Regions from separate parts of the Microbispora sp. NBC_01389 genome, predicted to be linked through region 1. Evidence: riboswitches for the same ligand, from Rfam matches in the RefSeq annotation. Region 1 holds a riboswitch; the other holds the start of a gene.
What was found. Region 1 has a riboswitch for S-adenosylmethionine ahead of thrC (threonine synthase). Riboswitches for the same ligand answer to the same signal wherever they lie in the genome.
Positions count from the first base shown of each region.

Region 2: linked by a shared signal. The riboswitch ahead of OG344_RS07175 (aminotransferase class V-fold PLP-dependent enzyme) and the one ahead of thrC (threonine synthase) in region 1 are both predicted to bind S-adenosylmethionine.

Region 1 covers NZ_CP109552.1:1,286,324-1,301,119, forward strand. Annotated here, with positions in the region: gene OG344_RS05655 (MFS transporter) at 1-1,034, shown strand, start outside; gene OG344_RS05660 (cold-shock protein) at 1,085-1,483, opposite strand; gene OG344_RS05665 (helicase-associated domain-containing protein) at 1,669-4,098, shown strand; gene OG344_RS05670 (DNA repair helicase XPB) at 4,201-5,856, shown strand; gene OG344_RS05675 (hypothetical protein) at 6,406-6,711, opposite strand; gene OG344_RS05680 (HelD family protein) at 6,914-8,899, shown strand; gene OG344_RS05685 (GNAT family N-acetyltransferase) at 8,913-9,335, shown strand; gene groL (chaperonin GroEL) at 9,458-11,080, opposite strand; gene OG344_RS05695 (cold-shock protein) at 11,397-11,597, opposite strand; gene OG344_RS05700 (MoaD/ThiS family protein) at 11,854-12,129, opposite strand; gene thrC (threonine synthase) at 12,175-13,443, opposite strand; SAM riboswitch class I at 13,458-13,597, opposite strand; gene OG344_RS05710 (RNA polymerase sigma factor) at 13,694-14,245, opposite strand; gene OG344_RS05715 (trehalose-6-phosphate synthase) at 14,348-14,796, shown strand, end outside.
Region 2 covers NZ_CP109552.1:1,610,360-1,625,155, reverse strand. Annotated here, with positions in the region: gene OG344_RS07230 (zinc-dependent metalloprotease) at 1-138, shown strand, start outside; gene tilS (tRNA lysidine(34) synthetase TilS) at 191-1,201, shown strand; gene hpt (hypoxanthine phosphoribosyltransferase) at 1,215-1,772, shown strand; gene ftsH (ATP-dependent zinc metalloprotease FtsH) at 2,040-4,046, shown strand; gene folE (GTP cyclohydrolase I FolE) at 4,049-4,648, shown strand; gene folP (dihydropteroate synthase) at 4,871-5,794, shown strand; gene OG344_RS07200 (nuclear transport factor 2 family protein) at 5,799-6,248, shown strand; gene folB (dihydroneopterin aldolase) at 6,245-6,610, shown strand; gene folK (2-amino-4-hydroxy-6-hydroxymethyldihydropteridine diphosphokinase) at 6,607-7,107, shown strand; gene OG344_RS07185 (DUF3180 domain-containing protein) at 7,124-7,573, shown strand; gene OG344_RS07180 (NADH-quinone oxidoreductase subunit D) at 7,578-8,759, opposite strand; gene OG344_RS07175 (aminotransferase class V-fold PLP-dependent enzyme) at 8,963-10,195, opposite strand; SAM riboswitch class IV at 10,413-10,528, opposite strand; gene OG344_RS07170 (cytochrome P450) at 10,607-11,806, shown strand; gene OG344_RS07165 (SAM-dependent methyltransferase) at 11,796-12,764, opposite strand; gene OG344_RS07160 (Rossmann-like and DUF2520 domain-containing protein) at 12,971-13,861, shown strand; gene panC (pantoate--beta-alanine ligase) at 13,852-14,703, shown strand; gene OG344_RS07150 (L-aspartate oxidase) at 14,770-14,796, shown strand, end outside.

The DNA.
Region 1 (14,796 bases):
CGCCCTTCGTCGGGCCGGTGCTCGACCGGCTGCGCTCGGGCCGCCGCTACATCATGGCGGGCACCCTGCTCGCGCGGGGCCTGCTGTGCTGGGGCATGGCAGGCGCCGTCCACGCCTCCGACGCCGTCACGCTGTTCCCGTCCGCCCTCGCCGTTCTGGTGTTGTCGAAGGCCTACAACGTCTCCCGGGCGGCGATCATGCCGAGTCTGCTGCCCGCCGACATCCCCCTGGTGACCGCGAACGCGCGGGTGGCGTTGTTCGCGCTGGTCTCCGCCGGGGCCGGGGCGGGCCTGGCCACGGGCCTGTCCGCCGCGGCCGGGCCCGACTGGGTGCTGCGCGCCGCCGTGCCGGTGTTCCTGCTGTGCGGGGTGTTCGCCGTACGGCTGCCGCGCCATGTGGACGCGCCCGACCCGGAGGAGGACGAGCCGCGCCCGCGCTGGCGCACGCGGTCCGTGGTGGGCTCGGTGGTGGGCGAGGCCATGGGCGCCAACGCCGCGATCCGGGTCCAGTCGGGCTTCCTGGTGTTCTTCCTGCTGTTCCTCGTCCAGGACGGCCACCTGCGCGGCGTCGACCCCACGGTGGCGCTGGCGCTGCTGGCGGCCGCGGCGGGCGCGGGCGGCCTGGCGGGGGCCGCCGCCGGCTCCTGGACCCGGTCCCGCTCGCCGCAGCTGACCGTGCTGGCCACCCTCGCGCTCGCGACGGTCGCCACCGTCGCGGCGGCGTTCGTCTTCACCATCTGGACCGCCGCCGCCGTCGCCCTCGTGGGCGCGTTCGCCCAGGGCCTCGGCAAGCTCGCCTTCGACGCGATCGTGCAACGCGAGATCGGCGAGGAGGTGCGCTCGTCGGCCTTCGGGGTCGCCGAGACGCTGCTGCAGATCGCCTGGGTGTCCGGCGGCCTGCTCGGCCTGGTGCTCTCCCTGTTCGTGGCCGGCCCGGCCGGGCTCGGCGTGATGTCAGCGGCCCTCGCGCTGTCCTTCGGCCGCCTCCTCACGCTGCGCCGCCGAAGGCTCGCCACCCGGCCCGCCACCGCCTGAGCCCCGTCGGCCCGCCCGACCTCGCCGCGCCCGTACGCCGGGGTGCCGCCCTACGCGTCGAGGTCGTCGGCGACCGCGCGCAGCACGGCCGCGATTTTCTTGGCGTGCGGCACGTCGGGGTGCTTGCCTCGCTGGTAGGAGTTCGAGATGTCGTCGAGCAGCTTGATCAGGTCCTCGATGATGACGACCATCTCGTCCGGGTTCTTCCGCTTCGTCTTGGGCTTCACGGTCTTCGCCAGCGTCGGAGGCTGCTCGATCACGCGCACGGAGAGCGCCTGCTGCCCGCGGCGGCTCTCCGCGACCCCGAACTCGACCTTCTGCCCGGGCTTGAGGGCCTCGGCGCCCCTGGGCAGCGCGGAGGAATGGACGAAGACCTCACCGCCGTCGTCGCGGGTGAGGAAGCCGAAACCCTTGTCGGCGTCGTACCACTTGACCTTGCCACTCGGCACAGGGGTGACCTCGTTCAGACTGTCGTGAAGGTGATGGATGTAGGTTATGCCCACAGACCGGCCCCGTGGACCCACTAAGGGGCCACTGAAGCGTCGCGTCTCCGGATTCCCGTGGATCTTCCGTCACCCCCTGTCACACGGGCGGTCGCGTGCTCCCCGAGAGGCGTCCCCCTACGATGGAGACGATGACGGGCACGGACTTCAGCGAGTGGCTGCGCGGCCGTTCCGACGAGCACCTGCGAGCGCTCGTGACGGCACGGCCCGAACTCGTCACGCCCGTCCCCGCCCATCTCGACGGCCTCGCCGCCCGGGCCTGCAGCCCCTCCGCCCTCGGCCGGGCGCTGGACCGGCTCGACCGCTTCCAGCTCGCCGTGCTGGAGACCCTCGCGCTGCGTGACGGCCCTTCCTCCCGCGCGGCCCTGCTCTCCATGATCGTACGCGCGGCGCCCGGCACGTCCACCGAGCAGGAGGTCGGGGCCGCTCTGGACGCGGCGCTCGACGCGCTGGTCACCCGCGGCCTGGTCTACGGGCCGCCGGACGCGCTGCGGCCCGCGCCCGGCGTGCCCGCGGCCCTCGAACCGCCGGCCGCGCTCGGCCCGCCGGCCGCCGAGGTCTTCCGCCACCATGCGCCCGAACGGCTCGACGTCCTCCTGCGCGACATCGACCCCGCGTACGAGGCCGGCGGGCAGGTGGACGCGGGAAGGCCGGCCCGGCAGCGGCTCGCGGCGCTGCTGTCCGGCCCCGCGACCGTCGCGCGCCTGCTGGAGGAGGTGTCTCCGCAGGCGAGGGCCGCGCTGGACGCGCTCGTCTGGGGTCCGCCGAGCGGGCGGCTGCCGAGCGCCCGCCGGGAGGTGGACACCGCGACCGCGCAGTCGCCCATCGAGCAGCTGCTGGCCCGCGGGCTCCTGGGGGCGACCGGGGAGGAGACCGTCGCGCTGCCCCGGGAGGTCGCCCTGGTCCTGCGCGGGGGCCGGGTACACCGCGACCTGTCCCCCGGGCCGCCCGCCCTGGACGGGCCCGTACGCGACCAGGAGCTGGCCGACCGGACGGCCGCCGGGCAGGCGTTCATGTTCGTCCGCATGGTGGAGGAGCTGTGCGAGCTGTGGAGCGTCGACCCGCCCGGGGTGCTGCGCGCCGGCGGCCTGTCCGTACGGGACCTTCGGCGCGCGGCCCAGCTTCTCGACCTGCCGGAATGGGCGGCCGGGCTGGTCGCCGAGGTGGCGCACGCGGCCGGGCTGGTCGCGGCGGGCGAGGGTGAGTGGCTGCCGACCGGCGGCTACGACGGCTGGCGGATCAGGGCGACCGAGGACCGGTGGGCCGTGCTCGCCGCCGCCTGGGCCGCGATGGACCGCGCGCCGGGCCTGATCGGCGAACGCGACGACCGGGACCGCCCGCTGAACGCGCTCCACCCCGACCTGCGCCGGTCCGGCGCGGCCCAGACACGGGCGCGCACGCTCTCCGTGCTGGAGGCGGCGCCGCCCGGCCTCGCGCCGACGCCCGAGTCGGTGCTCGCCCGGCTCGCCTGGGAGCAGCCCCGGCGCCCGTCCGCGCCGCGTGACCCGCTCGTCCGGTTCGCCCTGCGCGAGGCCGAGCACATCGGCGTGACGGGCCTCGGCGTGCCCGCGGCACACGGCCGCGCGGCGGCCCGCGGCGACGGCCGGCGTGCGGCGGACCTGCTCGCGCCGCTGCTGCCGCGGGCGGTCGACCACGTGCTGCTGCAGGCCGACCTGACGGCCGTGGCGCCCGGACCGCTGACCACCGACCTCGGCCGGCGGCTCGCGCTCACGGCCGACGTCGAGAGCAAGGGCGGCGCGACCGTCTACCGCTTCTCCGAGCAGTCGGTCCGCCGGGCGCTCGACGCCGGGCACTCCGCCGCCGACCTGCTCGCGATGCTGGAGCGCCACTCGGCCACGCCGGTCCCCCAGCCGCTGGCCTACCTGGTGACCGACGTCGCCCGCCGCCATGGCCGCATCCGGGTCGGCGTGGCGTCGTCCTACGTCCGCTGCGACGATCCGGCCCTTCTCGACGAGGTGCTCGCCGACAAGCGGGCCCACCTGCTGCGGCTGCGGCGGCTCGCGCCCACCGTGCTCGCGTCCAAGACGTCCCGGGCGGCGCTGGTCGACACGCTGCGGGCGATGGGCTACGCGCCGGTCGCCGAGTCGCTGGAGGGCGACCTCGTCGTCGCGCGGGCCGACGCCCGGCGGACCGAGGGGCCGCCGGGCGCCCGCCCGCCCGCCAACCCCGGCCTCGGCCCCGAGGCCGCCGCCGGGACCGTACGGGCGATGCGGGCGGGGGACGCGGCGCACCGGACCCGCCGCCCGCCCGCCGACACTCCCGAGGGGCAGGTGCCCCGCTCCCCCAGCGCCGCCACGATCAGCGCGCTGGAGGAGGCCATCCGGCGGGGGGCGCGGGTGTGGATCGGCTACCAGGACTCGCAGGGGCACGCCACCAGCCGTATCCTCGAACCGGCCCGCATCGAGGGCGGTTACCTCACGGCGTACGACGAGACCCGGGCGACCGTCCACCGCTTCGTCCTCAGCCGCATCACCGGCGTCGCCGGCTACGGCTCCGAGCGGTCGGAGACGTCCGGGGAGCGCGCCGCCGGAGTCGACTGAGGGGCGTCCCCCGACACGGCGGGCGACCCGGTCTCGGTGAAACGGGACTCATCGGGCCTGGTCTCTTGTTGGATAAGGGACAGCCGTACTAGGGAGCACGCATTGAGTGACGGGCCGCTGATCGTTCAGTCGGACAAGACGCTGCTGCTGGAGGTGGATCACCCGCGGGCCGGCGAGTGCCGCAAGGCCATCGCCCCGTTCGCCGAGCTCGAACGCGCTCCCGAGCACGTCCACACCTACCGGGTCACCCCGCTCGCGCTGTGGAACGCCCGGGCCGCCGGGCACGACGCCGAGCAGGTCGTCGACGCCCTCATCGGGTTCAGCCGCTACCCCGTGCCGCACGCGCTGCTCGTGGACGTCGCGGAGACCATGGCGAGGTACGGCCGCCTGCGGCTGGAGAAGGACCCGGTGCACGGCCTGGTGCTCACCACCAGTGATCGCGCGGTGCTGGAGGAGGTGCTGCGGTCCAAGAAGATCCAGCCTCTGGTCGGGGATCGTCTCGGCGCCGACTCGGTGGCCGTGCATCCCTCCGAACGCGGCAACATCAAGCAGACGCTGCTCAAGCTCGGCTGGCCGGCCGAGGACCTCGCCGGATACGTCGACGGCGAGCATCACGCGATCGACCTGCGCGAGGACGGCTGGGAGCTTCGGCCGTACCAGCAGGAGGCGGCGGACGCGTTCTGGCACGGCGGTTCCGGCGTCGTCGTGCTGCCCTGCGGCGCGGGCAAGACGATCGTGGGCGCGGCGGCCATGGCGCACGCGCGGGCGACCACTCTGATCCTGGTCACCAACACGGTCTCGGCCCACCAGTGGAAGCAGGAACTGCTGCGGCGCACCTCGCTGACCGAGGACGAGATCGGGGAGTACACCGGCACCAAGAAGGAGATCCGCCCGGTCACCATCGCCACCTACCAGGTCATGACCACCCGGAGGCAGGGCATGTACCGGCACCTCGAACTCTTCGACGCCCGCGACTGGGGGCTCGTCGTGTACGACGAGGTCCACCTGCTGCCCGCGCCGATCTTCCGGATGACCGCCGACCTGCAGGCGCGCCGCCGTCTGGGGCTGACCGCCACGCTGGTGCGCGAGGACGGCCGCGAGGGCGACGTCTTCTCGCTCATCGGGCCCAAGCGGTACGACGCGCCCTGGAAGGAGATGGAGAACCAGGGCTACATCGCCCCGGCCGAGTGCGTGGAGGTCCGGGTGACGCTCCGCGACGACGAGCGGCTGGCCTACGCGATGGCCGAGAGCGACGAGCGCTACCGGTTCTGCTCCACCGCCCCCGCCAAGATCAGGGTCACCGAGGCGCTGGTGCGGCGGCACGAGGGCGAGCAGGTGCTGGTCATCGGGCAGTACATCGACCAGCTCGACGAGCTGGGCGAGCACCTCGACGCGCCGGTCATCAAGGGAGAGACCAAGATCAAGGAGCGCGAGCGGCTGTTCCAGGCGTTCCGCGACAAGGAGATCCAGGTGCTGGTGGTCTCGAAGGTCGCGAACTTCTCCATCGACCTGCCCGAGGCGGCCGTGGCGATCCAGGTCTCCGGCACGTTCGGCTCACGCCAGGAGGAGGCCCAGCGGCTCGGCCGGGTGCTGCGCCCCAAGGCGGACGGCGGGGGCGCGCTGTTCTACTCCGTCGTCAGCCGGGACACCGTCGACCAGGAGTTCGCCGCGCACCGGCAGCGCTTCCTGGCCGAACAGGGGTACGCCTATCACATCATCGACGCCGACGACGTGGGCCAGGAGGACCCGGCGAGGTGACCTCGCCGGGTGGGCGCCGTGTCCCGGGGCGCGTTTCCCCGGGACCACGTCCACGGTGAAGACCAACGGCTGAAGACCGAACGGGCGGAGATCGAACGGGCGGAGATCGAACGGGCGGAGATCGAACGGGCACCTGTCAGATCCAGGAAATGCCTGCGGGCCGTGCCACCACATCACCCCCTCGCGCCTATACCGACATCACGGTGCCGTGATGGCGGCAATACCCACTCAGTACGGCGAATCACGCAATATGCGCATTTTTCACCTTGTCCCTGGTTTGTCGCAAAAAAGCGGACAGTGTTACCAATTCACCGGTGTGTAAGCAAATCGCTACCGAACGCGTTTAGATAAACGCGACACACAGCAATCACCCGGCATCGCCGCGCCTGAGCAGCACAACGCGCAGCACGCAAGGCAGCACGGTGCCGAGGCACGCTCAGCAGCCACAGTGACCAGGCGCCTCGCAGCACTGTGTCCGGTGCGTCAGACGCGCCGGACAGGCGTCGGGGCACAACGCCGCAGCATCTCGGCAGGGCGGGCACCGGCGGCTCAGCGGACGGCCAGGCCGCCGAAGAACAGCACCGCCAGCGCCGCGATCCACGCCCCCACCGCCACGCCGTACAGGGACTCGCGACGGGCGAACCAGGCGAACCCCGTCAATCCCGCCGCGACGAGCGCGACCAGTTCGGACAGCGAGGCCACCGGCGCCAGCCGATCCGCGCAGTCCGACGATGGTTCCGGACCGGCGCAGAAGGCCAGCCGGCTCCAGCCGCCGAAAACCGCGAAACCCCACAGCGTGGCGAGCAACAGGCTCACCGCCGCCGGGATCGCGGGAGGAACCCAGGTGCGCGTCACCCGCGGAGAGATACCCAGGCAGGTGAACGGCGACACGCTAGAGAAATACCGTTTCGGCATCAGGGCGCCCGTCGCTAAGCTCTTGTCCTTCCGGCTCCGTCCTGTCCGCTGCCCGTCTTCAGTCCTGCCCCCGGTCCGTCATCGGTCCCATCTTCAGTCCCGTCTCCAGTCCCGTCCTCATCGTGTACGGAGGATTTTCCGCATGCCGGAGAATGTGCTCGAAGCCGAGCGCGCCCATCTCGCGGCCTCCCGCGCCGCGTTGCGGGCGATGCGTGAACACGCGCAGTCGCTGTCCGCGGACGCCGCCGCCGACTGGGTGTCGCAGCAGGTGCTCCAGGGCCTGCTCGACCAGCGCGTGGCCGCCCTGGCCGACCACCCCGACACTCCACTGTTCTTCGGCCGCCTCGACCGGACCGCCGGCGACGACCTGCCGGACACCATCTATGTCGGCCGCCGGCACGTCCACGACGACAACAGCCGGCCCCTCGTCATCGACTGGCGCGCGTCGATCTCCCGCGCCTTCTACCAGGCGAGCCCGTCCGACCCGATGGGCGTCGCGTTGCGCCGCCGGTTCGGCTACCGGGGCGGCGACCTCACGGCGTACGAGGACGAACCGCTGGACGGCCGGGCGCTCGGGCAGAGCAGGCTCCTCACCGAGGAGATCGAGCGGCCCCGCACCGGCCCCATGCGCGACATCGTCGCGACCATCCAGCCCGACCAGGACGAGATCGTCCGCGCGGACCTCGGCGTGACCGTCTGCGTGCAGGGCGCCCCCGGCACCGGCAAGACCGCCGTCGGCCTGCACCGCGCGGCCTACCTCCTGTTCACCCACCGCGAGAGGCTGGCGAGGTCGGGCGTGACGATCGTCGGCCCCAACCGCGCCTTCCTCGCGTACATCTCCTCGGTCCTCCCGGCCCTCGGCGAGGTGAAGGTCGACCAGACCACCGTGGCGGGTGTCCTCGGTGAGCACGCGCATCCCGAGGACCCGGCGGTGGCGGCCGTCAAGGGCGACGCCCGGATGGCCGAGGTCCTGCGCCGCGCCCTGTGGCTGCACGTCGTCAAGCCAGTCGAGGGCGTGCTCGTCACCAAGGGCGTGAACCGCTACCGCGTGCCCGACCACGAGGTCCGGGAGATCGTCGCCTCGCTGCGCGGGACGACGCGATACGGCCCGGGCCGCACGATGCTGGCCCAGCGGCTCGCGCACGCCGTGCTCGTCCAGATGGAGCGCCGCGGCGAGTCGCCCGACGACCGTACGCAGGACGCGGTGGCCCGCTCGAAGCCGGTCAGGGCCGTCCTCGACGCCGTGTGGCCCAAACTGACTCCCCAACAGGTGCTGCACCGCCTGCTGTCGGACCCCGAGTTCCTCGCCAAGGCCGCCCGGTCGGACCTCTCCGCGGAGGAGCAGGAACTGCTCCTGTGGCGCAAGCCGTACAAGTCGCACCGGTCGGCGAAGTGGACGGCCGCCGACGCCGCCCTGCTGGACGAGCTCGGCGACCTCGTCGAGCGCACCCCGTCCCAGGGCCACCTCGTGGTGGACGAGGCGCAGGACCTGTCGGCCATGCAGCTGCGCGCGCTCGGGCGGCGCTGCCGCACCGGTTCGGCGACCGTGCTCGGCGACCTCGCCCAGGGCACCACGCCCTGGTCGGCGCGGTCGTGGAAGACCGTGCTCGACCACCTCGGCCAGTCCTCCGGCGAGGTCACCGAGCTCACGCTCGGCTTCCGCGTGCCCCGCGAGATCCTCGACTTCGCCGCGCGGCTGCTGCCCTCCGTCGCGCCCGATCTCGCCCCGCCCCGCTCCCTGCGTCCCGGCGCCGGATCGCTGTCCGTACGGCAGGTCCCCGACGTCGCCGCGGCGCTTCCGGAGGCCCTGCGGCGGACGCTCGGCTGTGAGGGCTCGATCGGCGTGATCGCGGCGGACGCCGCCGTACCGGCCCTGTCGGCCGCCCTGGGCACCGCGGGCGTGCCGCACACGGTGCTCGGCCCCGACGCGACGGGCGACGACCGGGTGCTGCTGGTGCCGGCCACGCTCGCCAAGGGCCTGGAGTACGACCACGTGATCGTGACCGAGCCCGCCGGCATCGTGGCCGCCGAGGACCGGGGGCTCGCCCGCCTCTACGTCGTGCTCACCCGGGCCGTGACGTCCCTGACCATCCTGCACACCCACGATCTGCCCCCCGACCTGACCTGAGTGAGGAGCCGGCATGAGCGAGGTCATCCTGCGGTACGGCGGTCTCGACGACGTCGAGGCCGTGCTGCGGTTCTGGCTGGAGTCCGCGGAGAACACCGACCGGCACGATGACGCCGCCAAGGTCACGGCATTGGTCGAGCGCGATCCGGAGGCGCTGCTCATCGCCGAGATCGGCGGCCGCGTGGCCGGCACGCTGATCGCGGGCTGGGACGGCTGGCGCGCGAGCCTCTACCGGCTCGCCGTCGACCCGGCCGAGCGGCGCAGGGGCATCGGATCACAGCTGATCCGGGCCGCGGAGGAGCGGTTCCGGAAGCACGGCGCGTTCCGGGTCGACGCGATGGTCCTCAACGACAACGCCCTGGCGCACCACGCCTGGGCGGCGGCGGGATACACGATGCAGACCGACTGCGCCCGCTGGATCAGGCGCCTCACCTGACCCCCCACCTCGCCTGGCCACCCCTCATCTGGCCACGGGCGCGCCCGGACCGGGCGGCGAACAGAGGAAAGGGCGGCTCCCCGAGGGGAACCGCCCTTCCTGGTGAAGCGGGAGAGCAGGACTCAGAAGTCCATGTCGCCGCCGCCGGGCATGGCGGGGGCCTTCTCCTTCTCGGGCTTCTCGGCGATGACGGCCTCGGTCGTGAGGAACAGGGCCGCGATGGACGCCGCGTTCTGCAGCGCCGAGCGGGTGACCTTGGCCGGGTCGATGATGCCCGACTCGAACATGTTGACGTACTCGCCGGTCGCGGCGTTGAGGCCCTCACCCGCGGGCAGGTTGCGGACCTTCTCCACCACGACGCCGCCCTCGAGGCCGGCGTTGACGGCGATCTGCTTCAGCGGCTCCTCGAGCGCCTTGCGGACGATCGCCGCGCCGGTCGCCTCGTCGCCGTTGACCTCGAGCTTGTCGAACGCGTTGGCGCCGGCCTGCAGCAGGGCCACGCCGCCGCCGGGGACGATGCCCTCCTCGACCGCGGCCTTGGCGTTGCGGACGGCGTCCTCGATGCGGTGCTTGCGCTCCTTGAGCTCGACCTCGGTCGCCGCGCCGGCCTTGATGACGGCGACGCCGCCGGCCAGCTTGGCGAGACGCTCCTGGAGCTTCTCGCGGTCGTAGTCGGAGTCGGTGCGGTCGATCTCGGCGCGGATCTCGTTCACGCGGCCGGAGATCTGCTCGGCGTCACCGGCGCCGTCGACGATCGTGGTCTCGTCCTTGGTGATGACGATCTTGCGGGCGCGGCCGAGCAGGTCGAGGGTGGCGTTCTCCAGCTTGAGACCGACCTCCTCGGAGATGACCTGGCCGCCGGTCAGGATCGCGATGTCCTGCAGCATGGCCTTGCGGCGGTCGCCGAAGCCGGGGGCCTTGACGGCCACGGACTTGAACAGGCCGCGGATCTTGTTGACGACCAGGGTCGCCAGGGCCTCGCCCTCGACGTCCTCCGCGAGGAGGACCAGCGGCTTGCCGGACTGCACGACCTTGTCGAGCAGCGGGAGCAGGTCCTTGTTCGCCGAGATCTTCTGGTTGGCGATGAGGATGTAGGCGTCCTCGAAGACCGCCTCCATGCGCTCGGGGTCGGTCACGAAGTAGCCGGACACGTAGCCCTTGTCGAAGCGCATGCCCTCGGTGAGCTCCAGCTCCAGACCGAAGGTGTTGCTCTCCTCGACGGTGATGACGCCTTCCTTGCCCACCTTGTCCATCGCCTCGGCGATGAGCGCGCCGATCTCCGGGTCGGCGGCGGAGATGGAGGCGGTGGAGGCGATCTGCTCCTTGGTCTCCACGTCCTTGGCGAGCTTCGACAGCTCCTCGCTGACGCGCTCGACGGCGGCCTCGATGCCCTTCTTCAGGGACATCGGGTTGGCGCCGGCGGCGACGTTGCGCAGGCCCTCGCGGACCAGCGCCTGGGCGAGCACGGTGGCCGTCGTCGTGCCGTCACCGGCGACGTCGTCGGTCTTCTTCGCGACTTCCTTGACGAGCTCGGCGCCGATCTTCTCCCACGGGTCCTCGAGCTCGATCTCCTTGGCGATGGAGACACCGTCGTTGGTGATCGTGGGGGCGCCCCACTTCTTCTCCAGCACGACGTTGCGGCCCTTGGGGCCGAGGGTCACCTTCACGGCGTCGGCGAGCTGGTTCATACCGCGCTCGAGACCGCGCCGGGCGTCCTCGTTGAACGCGATCATCTTGGCTGCCATAAGGCTTAGACCTCCCAGTAGCAGGGTGTCTTCAACGGACCGAGCCGACGCCCGCGACGGCGTGGACCCGCTATCCCTGCGCGAGCCCCATCGCCCCGATCCCGGTTGTTGTCACTCTCGACCTCAGAGTGCCAAACAAGTATTTAGCACTCTACCCCCGAGAGTGCAAGCGGAAGCCACCCTGACCAGCTTGGACGGGGTTCCCGAACACCCGGACGAACACCGGCAAGCACGGACGAACACCGGCAGGCGCGGACGAGCCGAAGGCCCGGTCCGCGGAACCGCGGACCGGGCCTTCAATGGTCGCTTGACGGGATCAGACGGATCGTACGGCCTCCGCCTGCGGGCCCTTCTGCCCCTGCGTGATGTCGAACTCCACCCGCTGACCCTGCTCGAGGGCCTTGTAGCCGTCCATCATGATTGCCGAGTAATGGACGAACACATCCTTCCCACCGTCTACCGCGATGAAGCCGTAGCCCTTGTCCGCGTTAAACCATTTGACGGTGCCCTGCGCCACTTCCGACTCCTCTTGCTGGGCTGGGGACCACACCCAAGAAGCCCCCGGTTTCGTCGATCGTCTTCGACCATACCCGTGTCAAGGCGTAGAACAACAGAGTCAATCCGCAAACTACTACGTCGCGTTCGCTCAAAGCGGTACAGACGATTATTCACTTTTCCACCGAAAGGTTGAGCGCTTCACCACTCGCCGCGGCGACGTCCCACTTCCCCGGTGAAAGAAGCGCATGTCAGGTGCCCGGCGGCGGTGTCGCGGCTCAGCCCCCGGCGACGGCGGGGATGACCGAAATCTGTACCCCGTCCGGCGTGGCGGTGTCCAGCCCATCGGCGAAACGGACGTCCTCTTCTCCGACATAGACGTTGACAAAACGCCGAATCTTGCCCGTCTCATCCAGGATTCGACCTCCGATGCCCGGATAGTCCGCATCCAGCTTCTGCAGGACGTCGCGGAGCGTTCCCCCCTCCCCGCTTACCTCCGCGACGCCGTTGGTGTACGTCCGTAGAATCGTCGGAATCCGCACGGAAACGCTCATTGCTCACTCGCTTTCGTTGCTGCCGATGGGCCTGTGATAACGCTTTCAGTCGGCGAATGCCGCACGGAAGGCGCCGAGGGAGGGACGGATGACCGCGGACGGACGGGCCTGCGCGGCCACGGCGTCAAGTGTCTTGAGACCGTCGCCGGTGTTCAGGACGACGGTTTCGGCCTCGGGATCGAGGCGGCCCTCGCGCACGAGCTTGCGCAGCACGCCGACCGTGACGCCGCCCGCGGTCTCGGCGAAGACGCCCTCGGTCCTGGCCAGCAGGCGGATCGCCTCGACCACCTCGCCGTCGTTCACGTCCTCCACCGCGCCGCCCGTACGGCGGGCGATGTCGAGCACGTACGGACCGTCCGCCGGGTTGCCGATGGCCAGCGACTTGGCGATGGTGTCGGGCTTGACCGGCTGCACCACGTCCTGCCCGGCCTTGAACGCGCGGGAGACCGGCGAGCAGCCCTCGGCCTGCGCGCCGAAGATCCGGTACGGCCGCTCCTCGACCAGGCCCAGCTTGATCAGCTCGCGGAAGCCCTTGTCGATCTTCGTGAGCTGCGAGCCGGAGGCCACCGGGACGACGATCTGCTCGGGCAGCCGCCAGCCGAGCTGCTCGGCGATCTCGTACGCCAGCGTCTTGGAACCCTCGGCGTAGTAGGGCCGGAGGTTGACGTTGACGAATCCCCACTTCTCGCCCAGCTCGTCGCCGATGAGCTCGGAGCAGAAGCGGTTCACGTCGTCGTAGGTGCCGTCGATGCCGACCAGCCGGCCGCCGTACACCGCGGCCATGGTGACCTTGGCCGCCTCCAGGTCGGCGGGGATGAACACGCAGGAGTCCAGCCCGGCCCTGGCCGCCGCGGCGCCCACCGCGCCGGCGAGGTTGCCGGTGGACGAGCACGACAGGGTGTGGAAGCCGAAGGCGCGCGCGGCCTCGACCGCGATCGCGACGACCCGGTCCTTGAAGGAGTGGGTCGGGTTGCCGGAGTCGTCCTTGACGTGCAGCGACCGCAGCCCGAGCTCTGCCGCCAGCCGGTCGGCCCGCACGAGCTTGGTCCAGCCGGGCTGCAGGTTGGGCTTGTCCGCCACCCCGGCGGGGACGGGAAGCAGGGAGCGGTACCGCCAGATGTTCGCCGGGCCCGCCGCGATGTCCTCCCGGCGGACCTCCCCGAAGTCGTACGCCACCTCAAGGGGGCCGAAACACTCCGTACAGGCGAAGACCGGGCCGAGGTCATAGTGAGCGCCACACTCCCGGCAGGACAGACCGGTGGCGGGGCCGAAGTCGGTGGCGGTGGTGGGGGCCGCAGTGCTGCTGTGCGCCATGAAGCGAGGCCTTTCCCTCATCTTCGCTCGCGACCACCCTGGCCGCGAGCCGGAATTGGCACCTGTCCCGGCCGGGCCTCGTGGACACGAGTTCGACACCGGGGAGGTTGCCGGGGCTTCGCAGGGCCGGTCCCTCCACCCCTCTGGATGAGCATCTTCAGTTGTAGAACCTTCGAGAAAGGTCCTCCAGCACTGTACCCCGGCGTCCCCTGTGTCCGTTCCGTTGTCTCAGATGGCGAGAAGGTTTGTATCAGCCGTAGGCCTCGCCGAGCGCGCTCTGCACGTATTTGCGCGCCTGGTGAATCCGGGACTTGACGGTGCCGAGGGGAATGCCGAGCTGCTCGGCGACCTGGGAGTAGTCGAGCTGGCAGATGTCGCGCAGCACGAGCGCCTGGGCGAGGTCGGGCCGCTCGGCCTCCAGCGCCTCCATCGCGTCGAGCAGGTCGAGCCGCGACCCGGCGATGACGCTCACCCGCCGCGGGTCCGGCCGCTGCTCGGGCAGCTCCTCCGCCTGTTCCGACGAGCGCCGCTTGAGCGACCGGTAGGTCGTCCTGGCGCAGTTCACGGTCACGATGTGCAGCCAGGTGCTGAACTTGGCCCGGCCCTCGAACCGGGCGATGTTGCGGGCCACGGCGAGCAGCGTGTCCTGCGCCGCCTCCTCCGCGTCCTGCCGGTACGGTAGAAGCCGCTCGCAGTGCCGCAGCACGTCCGGCTCGATGCGCCGCAGCAGCTCGCCGAGGGCGCGGTGATCTCCCCGGGCGGCCGATCCGGCCAGTTCCTCGGTGACGTCGTCCAGTGCCATCCCGTTCCAGCCCTCCCGCGATCGGTTGACATCCTATTGATGGAGGCCCGCTTTTATTAACCTTCCGGCATGCGCGCCCGCTCTGATCGAGGGGAAACCCCAATGAGCAGCTCCGTTCTGATCGCGTCCAACCGGGGCCCGGTGTCCTTCACCCTGTCGGAGGACGGCGGCCTCACCATGCGCAGGGGCGGCGGCGGGCTCGTGTCCGGGCTGTCGGACGTGGTCAGGGACACCGACGTGCTGTGGGTCTGCGCGGCGCTGTCGGACGGCGACCGCGGGGCGGTGCGGCAGGCGCCGGGGGGCCGGCTCGACGAGGCGTTCGACACGGGACCCATCCGCATGCTGGACATCCCGCCCGCGGTCTTCCACCGGGCCTACAACGCCGTGGCGAACTCGACCCTGTGGTTCGTCAACCACCTGCTCTACAACACGCCTTTCTCCCCCGAGTTCGGCACCCGGTTCGCCCGGGAGTGGGAGTCGTACCGCACCTACAACGGCGCGTTCGCGCTCGCGCTGGCGGAGGAGGCCACGGCCCGGGCCCGGGTGATGGT
Region 2 (14,796 bases), 320 kb from region 1:
TTCGTCCGCACGGTGGTGGACGAGGCCGGGATGGACGGGTTCAACAAGGTCTGGACCTCCCCGGAGACGCTGCCCGACCGCGACGAGATCGCCGACCCCCACGCCTGGATGTCCCGGGTGCTCACCGCCTCTTCCTGACCCGCGCTCCTCGGTGTCCCGCGCTCGCGCGGGACACCGCGAGAATGGGCCCATGGGCCCGCATCCCGCCGTCGCCGACGTCCGCCGTGCCGTACGGCTGTCGCTCGCGGACCTCACCGCGCGCGCGGAACCGGACGGGGGGCGAAGGCCGCTGGTCCTGGTGGCCTGCAGCGGCGGCGCCGACTCGCTGGCGCTGGCGGCGGCCACCGGGTTCGCGGCCCCGCGTCTCGGCCTGCGCGCCGGGCTGCTGACCGTCGACCACCGCCTGCAGGAGGGCTCGGCCGGGCGGGCCCGCGACGTCGTACGGCTCGCCCCGGCGCTCCGCCTCGACCCCGCCGAGGCGCTGACCGTCACTGTGGGGACGGCCGGCGGCCCCGAGGCCGCGGCGCGGGACGCGCGCTACGCCGCGCTGTCGGCCGCGGCCGGCCGGCTGGGGGCCGCCGCGGTCCTGCTCGGCCACACCCTCGACGACCAGGCGGAGACCGTGCTGCTGCGGCTGGCCCGGGGCAGCGGCTCCCGCTCCCTGTCCGGCATGGCGGAGGTCTCCGGGATCTATCGGCGGCCGCTGCTGGGGCTCGGCCGGGAGCGCACCCGGCAGGCCTGCGCCGCCCTCGGCCTGCGGCCGTGGGACGACCCCCACAACGACGACCGCGTCTACCGCAGGGTCCGCGTGCGGCACGACGTCCTGCCGGTGCTGGAGGACGCGCTGGGGCCCGGGATCGCCGAGTCGCTCGCCCGTACGGCGCGGCTGTGCCGGGACGACGCGGACGCCCTCGACGGGTGGGCCGCGGAGGTCCACGCGCGGTCGCGGGGACCGGCGGGGGAGCTCCGGGTGCCCGGCATCGCGGACGTGCCGGCGGCGGTGCGGCGGCGGGTGATCAGGCGCGCCGCCGTCGAGGCGGGGGCGCACGCCGCCGCGCTCGCCGCGGTGCACATCGAGGCGGTCGACCGGCTGGTGACCGGCTGGCACGGGCAGAAGGGGGTGGACCTACCCGGGGGGGTGGTTGTGGTCAGGCGCTGTGGCACCCTTGTCTTCGCCGTGGACAACGTCTCGCTCGCGTAAGGAATAACCCCAGGTGGATGCAGCAGACATGGGCAAGGACCTCTCCCGCGTCCTCATCTCGGAGCAGGAGCTGCAGACGAAGATCAAGGAGTTGGCCGGTCAGATCGACGCCGACTACGCCGGCACGGAACTGCTGATCGTCGGTGTGCTGAAGGGCGCGGTGATGGTCATGGCCGACCTCGCCCGTGCGCTGCACGTGCCCGTCCAGATGGACTGGATGGCCGTGTCGTCGTACGGCGCGGGGACCAAGTCGTCGGGCGTCGTGCGGGTGCTGAAGGACCTCGACACCGACATCGCCGGCCGGCACGTGCTCGTGGTCGAGGACATCATCGACTCGGGCCTGACCCTTTCGTGGCTGTTGAACAATCTGAGGTCGCGCAACCCGGCCTCCGTGGAGATCTGCACGCTGCTCCGCAAGCCGGACGCGGTGAAGGTCGAGCTGGACGTCCGATACGTCGGTTTCGACATCCCCAACGAGTTCGTCATCGGGTTCGGTCTCGATTACGCCGAGCGCTATCGCAACCTGCCCTTCATCGGGACTCTTGCGCCGCATGTGTACGGAGGGGAGTAAGCCCTTAGCGAAGTGACCCGTGGATCGTGCGTTATTGGGCGCCAGGTCGGGGAACACGGGGTTGGCTGACGTACGTTGGAAAGGCAAAGCCGGAGCCGCTCGGGCAGTTACCCGACGCGGCGGCCGGGTGTACCTTCGGATATCCGTGGGGGGCCGTGCGGCCGTCCCTCGGTAGCCAGAAGGAGCGGTAACGGATGCCGCGACCCCGGGTCCGCCCGGGGCAGGCCATGGTCAGGAAGGGACGGGCCCGCCGGGGTTCCGCAACGGATGGATCTCAAGCGATTTACACGTGGCCCACTCCTGTGGATCCTGGGCATCGTATTGCTTCTCCTGCTCGTCACCACGATGTTCGGCGGGGACGGCAACTACACCACCGCCGACACCTCGACGGTCGTCCAGCAGATCCAGCAGGGCAATGTCAAGAGTGCGACCGTGGTCGACAAGGACCAGCGGGTCGAGCTGACGCTCAAGCAGCCGATCACGGTGCAGAACAAGAGCGTCAGCCGCATCCAGGCGCCCTGGGTCGAAGGGCAGGGTGTCCAGCTCACCCAGGCGCTCGACACGTCCAAGCCGTCCGAGGGCTGGACCGTCGAGGTGCCGAGGGAGAACTTCCTCCTCAGCCTCCTCGCGAGCTTCCTGCCGATCATCGTGATCGTCCTGATCTTCCTGTTCATCATGAACCAGATGCAGGGCGGCGGCTCCCGGGTCATGAACTTCGGCAAGTCGCGGGCGAAGCTGATCACCAAGGACACCCCCAAGACCACCTTCGCGGACGTGGCGGGAGCCGACGAGGCCATCGAGGAGCTCCAGGAGATCAAGGAGTTCCTGCAGGCCCCGGCCAAGTTCCAGGCCATCGGCGCCAAGATCCCCAAGGGCGTCCTGCTGTACGGCCCCCCCGGCACCGGCAAGACCCTGCTCGCCCGGGCCGTGGCCGGCGAGGCGGGCGTGCCCTTCTACTCGATCTCCGGTTCCGACTTCGTCGAGATGTTCGTCGGCGTCGGCGCCTCCCGCGTCCGTGACCTGTTCGAGCAGGCCAAGGCGAACGCCCCCGCGATCGTCTTCATCGACGAGATCGACGCCGTCGGCCGGCACCGCGGCGCGGGCCTCGGCGGCGGCCACGACGAGCGTGAGCAGACGCTCAACCAGCTTCTCGTCGAGATGGACGGCTTCGACGTCAAGGGCGGCGTGATCCTCATCGCCGCGACCAACCGGCCCGACATCCTCGACCCCGCCCTGCTGCGTCCCGGCCGCTTCGACCGCCAGGTCGTCATCGACCGGCCCGACCTGGAGGGCCGCAAGGGCATCCTGCGCGTCCACGGTCGCGGCAAGCCGTTCGCGCAGGACGTCGACCTGGACGTGATCGCCCGCCGGACCCCCGGCTTCACCGGCGCCGACCTCGCCAACGTGATCAACGAGGCGGCGCTGCTGACCGCCCGGCAGGACCAGAAGCTCATCACGATGGCGACCCTCGAAGAGTCGATCGACCGCGTGATGGCCGGTCCGGAGCGCAAGTCGCGGGTCATGTCGGACCAGGAGAAGAAGATCATCGCCTACCACGAGGGCGGCCACGCCCTGGTGGCCCACGCGCTGCCCAACTCCGACCCGGTCCACAAGATCACGATCCTGTCGCGCGGCCGCGCCCTCGGTTACACGATGACGCTGCCGATGGAGGACAAGTTCCTCGCGACCCGGTCCGAGATGATGGACCAGCTCGCCATGCTGCTCGGCGGCCGCACCGCGGAGGAGCTCGTCTTCCACGAGCCCACCACCGGCGCGTCCAACGACATCGAGAAGGCGACCTCGATCGCCCGCCGCATGGTCACCGAGTACGGCATGAGCGAGCGGCTCGGCGCCCGCAAGTTCGGCAGCGGGAACGGCGAGGTCTTCCTCGGCCGCGAGATGGGTCACGAGCGCGACTACTCCGAGCAGATCGCCTCGGCGATCGACGAGGAGGTCCGCCGCCTCATCGAGAGCGGGCACGACCAGGCGTGGGAGATCCTCGTCCAGTACCGCGACGTGCTCGACAACCTGGTGCTGGAGCTCATGGAGAAGGAGACGCTCTCCCGGGAGCAGGTCCTCCAGATCTTCTCGCCCGTCGTGACCAGGGAGAAGCGCCCCTCCTACGCCGGGTACGGCAAGCGCCTGCCGTCGGACCGTCCTCCGGTCATCACGCCGAAGGAGCGGGCGAACGGCAACGGCTCGGCGCTCCCGGCCGGCGGCTCCGGCGCGGCCCCGTGGGCGAACGACCAGTCGACGCAGCGGGACGAGGCCTGACCGTGGCCGAGCCGCACCCGGCGGGCCCGCCTTCCGGATTCGACCACGGCCGGATCGAGAAGGCCGTACGCGAGATCCTGCTCGCGATCGGGGAGAACCCCGATCGCGACGGGCTCCGCGACACCCCCGCCCGGGTGGCGCGGGCGTACGCCGAGCAGTTCGCGGGTCTGGGGCAGCGTCCCGAGGACGCGCTGACCACGATGTTCGACGCGGACCACGACGAGATGGTGCTCGTCAAGGACATCGAGGTCATGTCCACCTGCGAGCACCATCTGCTGCCGTTCCAGGGCGTGGCCCACATCGGGTACACGCCGAACGAGAAGGGACGCATCACCGGCCTGTCGAAGCTCGCAAGGCTGGTGGACGTCTACGCCCGCAGGCCGCAGGTGCAGGAGCGGATGACCTCGCAGATCGCCGACGGCCTGATGCAGGTGCTGGAGCCGCGCGGGGTGATCGTGGTGATCGAGGCGGAGCACATGTGCATGACCATGCGCGGCGTGCGCAAGCCCGGCGCCAAGACGATCACCTCGGCCGTCCGCGGCGACTTCCGCAGCAGCGAGGCGACGCGGGCCGAGGCCATGTCGCTGATCCTGCGTGGTTGAGTGGGCGGGTGTGCTCCTGCCGGACGAGCCCTGCCGAACCGGGCACTTAGTGCCCCTCCCGCCAATTTTTGCCCCGTCGCGTCGCCCAGAGCAGCACCTCGCCGCGTTGTCGTCGTCGCTCGTAGGCTCCGCTACGAGCTCCTCCTCCGCCTTGCGATGCACCACTCTGGCCACCGCTCCGCCCGGGCAAACCTTGGCGGTCGCGGCACTAGGCTGGACTCCATGACCACTCCGAGCGTGCCCGGCACGCCCGAAGCCGAGCGCTGTCTGGTCATGGGTGTGGTCAACGTGACCCCCGACTCGTTCTCCGACGGCGGACAGTGGTTCGACCCCGACGTCGCGATCCGGCACGGTCTCGACCTGGTGGCCGAGGGCGCCGACATCGTGGACGTGGGCGGCGAGTCCACCCGCCCGGGAGCGGCCCGGGTCTCGCTGGAGGAGGAACTGCGCCGCGTCGAACCGGTGATCCGCGCCCTCACCCAGGAGGGCGTCACGGTCAGCGTCGACACCATGCGGGCGGAGGTCGCCGAGGCGGCCGTCGCGGCCGGGGCCAGGCTGGTCAACGACGTGAGCGGCGGCCTGGCCGACCCGGCGATGCCGCGCGTGGTGGCCGCGACCGGCGTGCCGTACGTCGTGATGCACTGGCGCGGGCACAGCCGCGACATGGACAACCGGGCCGTCTACGACGACGTGCTGACCGAGGTCGCGGAGGAACTGCGCAAGCGGGTCGACTCCGTGCTGGCCGAGGGCGTGCGGGAGGAGCAGATCGTGCTCGACCCCGGCCTCGGTTTCTCCAAGAACGCCGAGCACAACTGGGCCGTGCTGGCCGGTATCGCCGAGCTGAACCGGCTCGGCCATCCCCTGCTGGTCGGGGCGTCGCGCAAGCGGTTCCTCGGCCGCCTGCTGGCCGGGCCGGACGGCGAACCACGCCCCTTCGACGGCAGCGACGACGCGACCGTCGCCGTCACCGCGCTCGCGGCGGAGGCCGGGGCGTGGTGCGTCCGGGTCCACCGGGTGCGGCCGAACGCCGACGCGGTGCGCGTCGCCGCCACCTGGAGGGCAGCAGGCGTACGACACGCGGCAGGCGCGAGGGACGCAGTAGCCGCACGACACGCAGCCGCGCGACATGCCGACGAGAGCCGGTGAGGATATGCCGACAGGGACGCCCATGAAGGACATCGAGGAGCTCAACCAGGCGTTCTACAACGCCATCGAGGCGGGCGACCTCGACAGGATGTCGGAGATATGGATCGAGGACGTCCCGGGACGTCCCGCGTTGTGCGTCCACCCCGGCTGGCCCATGCTGAGCGGGCGGTCGGAGGTGCTGCGCTCGTGGGCGCTCATCATGGCGAACACGACGTACATCCAGTTCGTGCTGACCGACGTGCAGACCACCGTGCTCGGTGACGTCGCGGTCGTCACCTGCGCGGAGAACATCCTCACCGCCGCCGACAGCGACGAACCGGGTTTCGCCGCCGGCCGGGTCGTCGCCTCCAGCACCTACGTGCGGACCTCCGGGGGCTGGCGGTTGTGGCTCTACCACGGATCTCCGGTCCTGCAGAGCGACGACGACGACGAGGAGGAGGACCAGGAGCAGTGAGCCGCGACGCGGTGCGGTTGACGGGGTTGCGGGCGCGCGGCAGGCACGGGTGTCTGCCGGCCGAGCGCGAGCTCGGCCAGGAGTTCGTGATCGACGTCTGCCTGCGTCTCGACACCGCCCCGGCCGCCGCGGCCGACGACCTCACCCTGACGGTCGACTACGGCGCGCTGGCCCTGGAACTCGTCCGGATCGCGGAGGGCGAGCCGGTCAACCTCATCGAGACCCTCGCCGAGCGGCTGGCGGCGGCCTGCCTGGCCCACGAAATGGTCGAGGAGGCGGAGATCAGTGTGCACAAACCGGCGGCGCCCATCCCGCTGCCGTTCGACGACGTGGTGGTGACGATCAGAAGGGGGCGCGCATGAGGGTCGTCATCGCGCTCGGCAGCAACCTCGGCCGCCGCATCGAGAACCTGCAGGGCGCCGTCGACGCGCTGTTCGACGCGCCCGGGCTCAGGTTCGTGGCGGCGTCGCCGGTCTACGAGACCGAACCGGTCGGCGGGCCCACCCAGAGCGCGTACCTGAACGCGGTGGTCGTCGCCGAGAGCATGCTCGACCCCCGCACCCTGCTGGAGCGGGCGCACAGCGTCGAGAACGCCTTCGGCCGTGAGCGCGCGGAGCGGTGGGGTCCCCGGACCCTCGACGTGGACCTGATCGCGGTCGGCACGCTGATGTCGGACGACCCCGAGCTCACCCTCCCGCATCCCCGCGCGCACGAGCGGGCGTTCGTCCTGGTCCCGTGGGCCCAGGCGGACCCCGCGGCGGTGCTGCCCGGGCGCGGGTCCGTCGCGGCCCTGCTGGCCGACCTCGACCAGAGCGGGGTACGGCTGCGCACCGACCTCGTGCTCGAACCCCCGGCCTGACGAGGAGAGACCCCGAGTGAAGCCCAGCAACCCCGGCGTGCTCGTCGGTCTCGTGGTCGTGTTCGCCGTGCTCACCTGGGGCCTGCTGCGGCAGTCCTACTCCGTGGTGCCCACGCTGCCGTGGACCGCGGTGCCCACCGTGCTGCTGCTCGCGATCGGCGAGGCGTACACGGGCTGGCTGACCCGGGCGAGGATCCTGCGCCGCCCGGACACCAAGCCGGTCGAGCCGCTCGCCGTCGCGCGCCTGGCCGCGCTGGCCCAGGCCACCGCGTACGCGGGCGCGGCGTTCGCCGGGGTCTTCGCCGGTTTCGTCCTGCGCGTGCTGGACCTGCTCGACCTGGACAAGCCCCGTCAGGACGCCATCATCGGTGGCGGGTCGTTCGTGGCGTGCGTGGTCCTGATCTGCGCCGCGCTCTTCCTCGAACACTGCTGCCGGGTGCCCGGCAAGCCCGGCGGAGAGAGCTGAGTCCCTACTTGTCGATGTCGCCGACCACGAAGAACATCGACCCGAGGATCGCGATCAGGTCGGCGGCCGTGTGGCCGGGCAGCAGCTCGCGGAGCACCTGGACGTTGTTGTAGGAGGCGCTGCGCAGCTTGAGCCGCCAGGGGGTCTTCTCGCCGCGTGACACCAGGTAGTAGCCGTTGAGGCCGAGCGGGTTCTCCGTCCAGGCGTACGTGTGGCCCTCCGGCACCTTGAGCACCTTCGGCAGGCGCTGGTTGATCGGGCCGGGCGGCAGGTGGCGCAGCCGCTCCACGCAGGCGTCGGCGAGGTCGAGGGACACCTTGACCTGGTCGAGCAGCACCTGGAACCTGGCCTGGCAGTCACCCGCCGAGCGGGTCACGACCTTCACGGGCAGCTCGCCGTACGCGAGGTAGGGCTCGTCGCGCCGCAGGTCGAAGTCCACTCCCGAGGCCCGCGCGGCCGGGCCGCTCACGCCGTACTGCATGATCGTCTCATGGTCGAGCACGCCGACGCCGCGGGTGCGCGCCGTGAAGACCTCGTTGCCCGTGACCAGCTCCTCGATATCGGGCAGCCGCCGCCGCACGGCCGCCACGGCGGTGGTCACGCGGCCGAGCCAGCCCTCGGGCAGCTCCTCCTTCAGCCCGCCCACCCGGTTGAACATGTAGTGCATGCGGCCACCGGAGATCTCCTCCATGACGTACTGCAGCGTCTCCCGCTCGCGGAAGGCGGGGAAGACCGGCCCGGCCGCGCCCAGCTCCAGGGGATGGCCGCCGAGGAACATCAGGTGGTTGAGCACGCGGTTGAGCTCGGCCAGCAGGGTCCGGGCCCACACGGCCCGGGCCGGGGGCTGCATGCCGATCATCCGCTCGACCGCGAGCACGACGCCCAGCTCGTTGGCGAACGCCGACAGCCAGTCGTGCCGGTTGGCCAGCACGATGATCTGCCGGTAGTCGCGCACCTCGAAGAGCTTCTCCGCGCCGCGGTGCATGTAGCCGACGATCGGCTCGGCGGCCACGATCCGTTCGCCGTCCAGGACGAGCCGCAGCCGCAGCACCCCGTGCGTGGACGGATGCTGCGGCCCGATGTCGAGGACCAGGTCCTCGGTCGCGAGCTCCCTCGGCCGCACCGCGTCCGCCCCGGCGCCGATGCCCACCACCCGCTCGATCCGCGGGCCGCCCTGCTCGGTCATACCGTCCATGCTTTCACGCCCGTGGCGCCCGAACTCACCGAGCCGCAGCCCGGTGACGGCTATCCTGCCGTCCGTGGCGAGCCTGCCGAAGAGGACACCGGGGGACTGGGCCGACCTCGAGCAGGAACTGCACGAGGCCGGCGTCTCCCCTGCCGTGATCGAGGAAGGCGCGAGGAAGCTCCTCGCGGAGACGCGTTCCGTGGTCAGGCGGGGGCGATCTCGCGGAGGGCGGCGACGAGGCGGTCGACGTGTTCCTCGGTCGTGCCGATGCCGATCGAGGCGCGTACGGCGCTGACCGTGCCGTCGGCGCAGCCCTCGTCCTCCGCGCCGCCGAGGAGGTGGCGGACGAAGGGGTGGGCGCAGAACTTGCCGTCCCTGACGCCGATGCCGTGCTCGGCCGAGAGGATCTCGGCGACCTCCCGGGCCGGGCGGCCCTCCACGACGAACGACACGATCCCGACCCGCGGGTGGTCCGGGCCCCACAGCGACAGTTCGCGCACGCCGGGGATCGCGGCGAGCCCGGCGCGCAGGCGGGCGAGCAGCCGCTCCTCCTCCCGCACCAGCGGGGTCCAGCCGGTCGCGGCGAGGGCGTCGCAGGCGGCGGCGAGCGCGACCGCGCCGAGCACGTTGGGCGTCCCCGCCTCGTGCCGCGCCTCGGGGTCGTCGCTCCACTCGGTGGTCTCACCCACCGCACGCACGGCTCCGCCGCCGCGCAGGTAGGGGTCGGCGGCGGCGAGCCAGTCGGGCCGGCCGGCGAGCACGCCCGCGCCGAACGGCGCGTAGAGCTTGTGCCCGGAGAAGGCGACGTAGTCGAGGTCGAGCGCGGCGAGGTTGAGGCCGCGGTGCGGGACGAACTGGGCGGCGTCCACGGCGATCCGCGCGCCGTGCCGGTGCGCGATGTGCGCGAGCCCGGCGATCGGCCACAGCTCTCCGGTGACGTTGGACGCGGCGGTCACGACGAGCAGGGCCCGGCCCTCGATCGCCGCGAGGGCCTCGTCGGCGGCCCGGACGGCCTCGCCGGGGAAGGCGGGGGGATCGAGCCGTACGGCGTCGGCCCAGGGCAGCAGCGAGGCGTGGTGCTCGGTGCCGAACACGACGACCGTGGTGCCCTCGGGGAGGCTGCGGGCCAGCAGGTTCATCGCGTCGGTGGTGTTGCGCACGAAGACGAGGGCGTCGCCGGGGCGGGCGCCGACGAAGGCCCGCACGGTGTGCCTGGCCTGCTCGTACCGCTGGGTCGTGAGCTGCGAGGCGTAGCCCGCGCCCCGGTGCACACTGGAGTAGGCCGGCAGCGCCGCCGCGACGGCGGCGTTCACCGGCTCCAGACAGGGCGCGCTCGCCGCGTAGTCGAGGTTCGCGTACGGCACGAGCCGGCCGCCCCGGACCGGGACCTCCAGGTCGGCGCCCACGACCGCGGGTGTGCGTACGGGCTCGGACACGGGGTTGGGCTCGGATACCGGATCGGGCTCGGATACCGGATCGGGCTCGGATACCGGATCGGGCTCGGATACCGGATCGGGCTCGGATACCGGATCGGGCTCGGATACCGGATTGGGCTCGGACACGGGGGTGGCGGGCTGCTGCGGGACGAAGGTGAGAGTGGACAACGCCAGGTCTCCTCGGGTCAGGGACCCCTGCCATGGCGTCGTACGGCGGAGCCCGCGCTTGCCCGGCGCACCGCGCGCCGGACCCGGTCCTCACCCGGGGCACCCCGCCGCGAGCGCGAGGGTTGCCGGCCAGCAAGCCGGGGCTTGACGCTGGCACTCATGACCTGAGCGCACTATAACCCGGAGAACGGGCGATCCGGCAAGTCCCCTGGTGAGAGGCGCTTTACCGTTATGGTGTCCTATGTGAAGTTTGATCCCTGGAATCCGGAGTTCGTGGCCCACCCGTACGACGCCTACCGCGACCTGCGGGACAACGATCCGGTCAGCTTCTTCGAGCCGGCCGGGCAGTGGCTCGTCGCCCGGCACGCCGACGTGAACGCGCTGGTGCGCGACCGCCGCCTGGGCCGGTCCTACCTGCACACGGCGACGCACGAGGAGTTCGGCCGGGAGCCCGAGCCGGACTTCCAGGAGCCCTTCTGGCGGGTGATCCGGGCCGGGATGCTCGACGTGGAGCCGCCGGTCCACACCCGGCTGCGCCGCCTGGTGTCCAAGGCGTTCACGCCCCGGATGGTCGAGTCGCTGCGCCCGCGCGTACGGAGGATCGCGACGGAGCTGACCGAGGGCCTGGTCGAGCGCGGCGGCGGCGACCTGCTGGCCGAGGTGGCCGAGCCGCTGCCGGTGACGGTGATCGCCGAGATGCTGGGCGTGCCGGAGGCCGACCGCCACCTCCTGCGCCCCTGGTCGGCGGACATCTGCGGCATGTACGAACTGCACCCCTCGCCGGAGGCCCAGCACACGGCCGTACGCGCCGCGACCGAGTTCGCGGCGTACCTGCGCGACCTGGCCAGGGCCCGCCGGGAGCGGCCGGGCGACGACATGATCTCGGCGCTCGCGCAGGTCGTGGACGACGGCGACCGGCTCACCGAGGACGAGCTGATCGGCACCTGCGTGCTGCTGCTCAACGCCGGGCACGAGGCCACGGTCAACGCCACCGGCAGCGGGTGGTGGGCGCTGTTCCGCAACCCCGGCGAGCTGGCGCGGCTGCGCGCCGACCCCGGCCTGATGCCGGCGGCGGTCGAGGAGGTGCTGCGCTACGACACCCCGGCGCAGATGTTCGAGCGGTGGGTGCTGGAGGACGTCGAGGCAGGCGGGGTGACGATCCCCCGGGGCGCGGAGGTCGCGCTGCTGTTCGGCTCGGCCAACCGGGACCCCGAGGTCTTCGACGAGCCCGACCGCCTCGACGTCGGCCGGGTGGACAATCCGCACATCTCGTTCGGCGCGGGCATCCACTTCTGCCTGGGCGCCCCGCTGGCGCGGGTCGAGATGGCGGAGTCGTTCGCCGCGCTGCTGCGGCTCGCGCCCCGCCTGGAACTCGCCGAGGAGCCCGCCTGGAAGCCGAGCTACATCATGCGCGGCCTGGAGTCGCTGAACGTCACCGTCTGACGACCTGGCTGAGCCAGCCGAAGCCGCCGAGACCGGCGGGGTCGATGAGCTCGGCCTCCTGGGAGGCCCGGCCGAGCGCGCGCACGTAGCCGGCGGGATCGGCGGACGCGAGCGCGAGCGGCGGCCGGGCGCCGGTGACCCCCAGGTCGCGCAGCGCCTCCCGCTGCGTCGTGAGCGTGGACGCCCGCGCGCCCGCCCGCTCGCCGGCCGCCGCGCAGGCGTCCAGCGCGACGTGGGCGGTGACGTCGCACGACCCGTCCGGTACGGCGGGCACCGCCGAGCCGTCGCGATAACCGGTCAGCGTGCCGAGGGCGGGGCGCCGCCCGGCGAGATGGGCGTAGTCCACGGCGACCGCCGTGCCGCGCGCCAGCCGCGCGATCACCCCCGCCCACGCCTCGTCGCGGGGGCGGCCGATCTCCGCGCGCTCCCCGGCCCGGCCTGGCGGCCACCAGCGGTCCAGCCAGGCCAGGTCCTCCGGATCGGGGACGGGACCCGGCCGCTCCGCTCCGGTCGCCGGGTCGACGAGCACCAGTCGGGGGCCCGCGGGGGTCATCTCGGCGACGTCGAGGGGCACGTTGTCCAGCCACTCGTTGGCGACGATCAGCCCGGTGATCCCGTACGGGACCGCCGGCTCCCAGGCGACCTGGGGATCGAGCCCGCCGGGCCGGGGGGACAGGTCCACCGCGACGGCCCGCAGCCGGGCCGCGAGGTCCGGCGGCGCGGCCGCCACGACGCGGGCGGCCAGCAGGCCGTCGCCGCTGCCCACGTCCGCGAAGGTGACCGCCTCGGGGTGCCCGAGGGCCGCGTCGACCCGCTCCAGCAGGCGCAGCACCGCCCCGGCGAAGACCGGCGAGGCCTGGACCGAGGTGCGGAAATGGCGGCCGGGGCGCTCCCGCAGGTAGAAGCCCTCCGCGCCGTAGAGCGCGCGCTCGACGGCCTCCCGCCAGGTGACCTCCACACCGCATCACGCTACCGACACGCGCGGCCCGTGGCGAAAATCAGTCACATTCGTACCTGTAGCTCAACATAGGCCAGTTAGAAACGGGACAAAATCCGACCGTCGGGCCCGCCGTGGTCATACTCGGCATGGCCTGATCCGTGCGGCACGACCTGGCACCGGGCCGGCGGGAGCGCCGCCGCTACGCTGAACCGAGGGGAGGCGTCATGGACACAAGTGACCGCCCGGCGCGGCTCGCCGTGGGAGTGCTCGGCGCGGGACGGGTCGGCTCCGTGCTCGGGGCCGCGCTCATGCTCGCGGGTCATCGCGTGGTGGCGGCCAGCGGCGTCTCCGACGCGTCGCACCGGCGCGCCGCCGACCGTCTCGGCCGCACGCTCAGCAGGCCGGACGAGGTGATCGCGAGGTCCGAGCTCGTGCTGCTCACCGTGCCGGACGACGTGCTGCCCGGCCTGGTCTCCGGCCTCGCCGCCACGGGCGCCGACCTGCGCGGCAAGCTGCTCGTGCACGCCAGCGGCGCGTACGGCCTCGGCGTGCTCGACCCCGCCGCCGAGGCGGGAGCGCTGCCGCTCGCGCTGCATCCGGTGATGACCTTCACGGGCCGCAGCGACGACCTGACCAAGCTCAACGGCTGCTCGTTCGGCGTCACCGCGCCGGACACGCTGCGGCCGGTGGCCGAGGCGTTGGTCATCGAGATGGGCGGTGAGCCGGTGTGGATCGCCGACCAGGACCGGCCGCTCTACCACGCGGCGATCGCCGGGGCGGCCAACCACATGGTGACGCTCATCGCCGAGTCGCAGGAGCTGCTCGCGAAGATCGGTGTCGAGCATCCCGGCCGCATGCTCGGGCCGCTGCTCGGCGCGGCCCTCGACAACGTGCTGCGTCTCGGCATCGGCGGGCTCACCGGGCCGGTCGTCCGCGGCGACGCCGGCACCGTGCGCAAGCACGTGGACGCGCTCATCCTGGCCGCCCCCGAGGCCGCGGACGCGTACGTCGCCCTGGCGCGGCTCACCGCCGACCGGGCGCTGGCGGCGGGGCTGCTCAAGCCGGAGGCGGCCGAACGCCTGCTGGACGCCCTGGGAGGGAACATATGGACGTGACCGTGGCCGCCGACCGGGACGCCCTCGCCAGGGCGAGGGACGCCCTCGGCGCGGGCAGGATCGCCCTGGTCCCCACGATGGGGGCGCTCCACGAGGGCCACCGGTCGCTGGTCCGGCTGGCGCGCGAGCACGCCGACCACGTGGTCGTGAGCGTGTTCGTCAACCCCCTGCAGTTCGGTCCCCACGAGGACTTCTCCCGCTATCCCCGCACGTTCGACGCCGATCTCCGGGTGTGCGAGGAGGAGGGCGTGGCCGTGGTCTTCGCGCCCTCGGCCGAGGACATGTACCGGCCCGACCGGCAGGTGGAGGTCTCGGCGGGCGGCATGGGCGGCACGGCCGAGGGCGCCTTCCGCCCGGGTCACTTCGACGGCGTGCTGACCGTGGTGCTCAAGCTGTTCAACCTGGTGCGGCCGGACGTCGCGGTCTTCGGGCAGAAGGACGCCCAGCAGCTCGCGCTGATCCGGCGGATGACGGCCGACCTCGACGTCCCGGTCTCGATCGTGGCCGCCCCGACCGTACGCGAGCCCGACGGGCTGGCGCTGTCGAGCCGCAACCGGTACCTGTCGGAGGCCGACCGCCGTACGGCTCTCGCGCTGTCGCGGGCCCTGAGCGCCGGCGCCGCGCGGGCACAGGCCGGGCCGGCCGGGGTCCTCGACGCGGCCAGGGCCGTGCTGGAGGAGGCGGCCCGGTTCGGCCCGCCGCTGCTGCTCGACTACCTGATCCTGGCCGATCCCGCGACGTTCGCGCCGGTGGGCGGCGACCACCGCGGCGAGGCGGTCCTGGCCGTCGCCGCCAAGGTGGGCACCACCCGCCTGATCGACAACATGGTCCTCACGCTCTAGGAGGGGCCGGGGCGGGACCACTCGACGAGGGGCGTTATCGTCATTATGACGAAAGGGGATCCCCTCATGGTGGCGCTCGCACGCAGACTCACC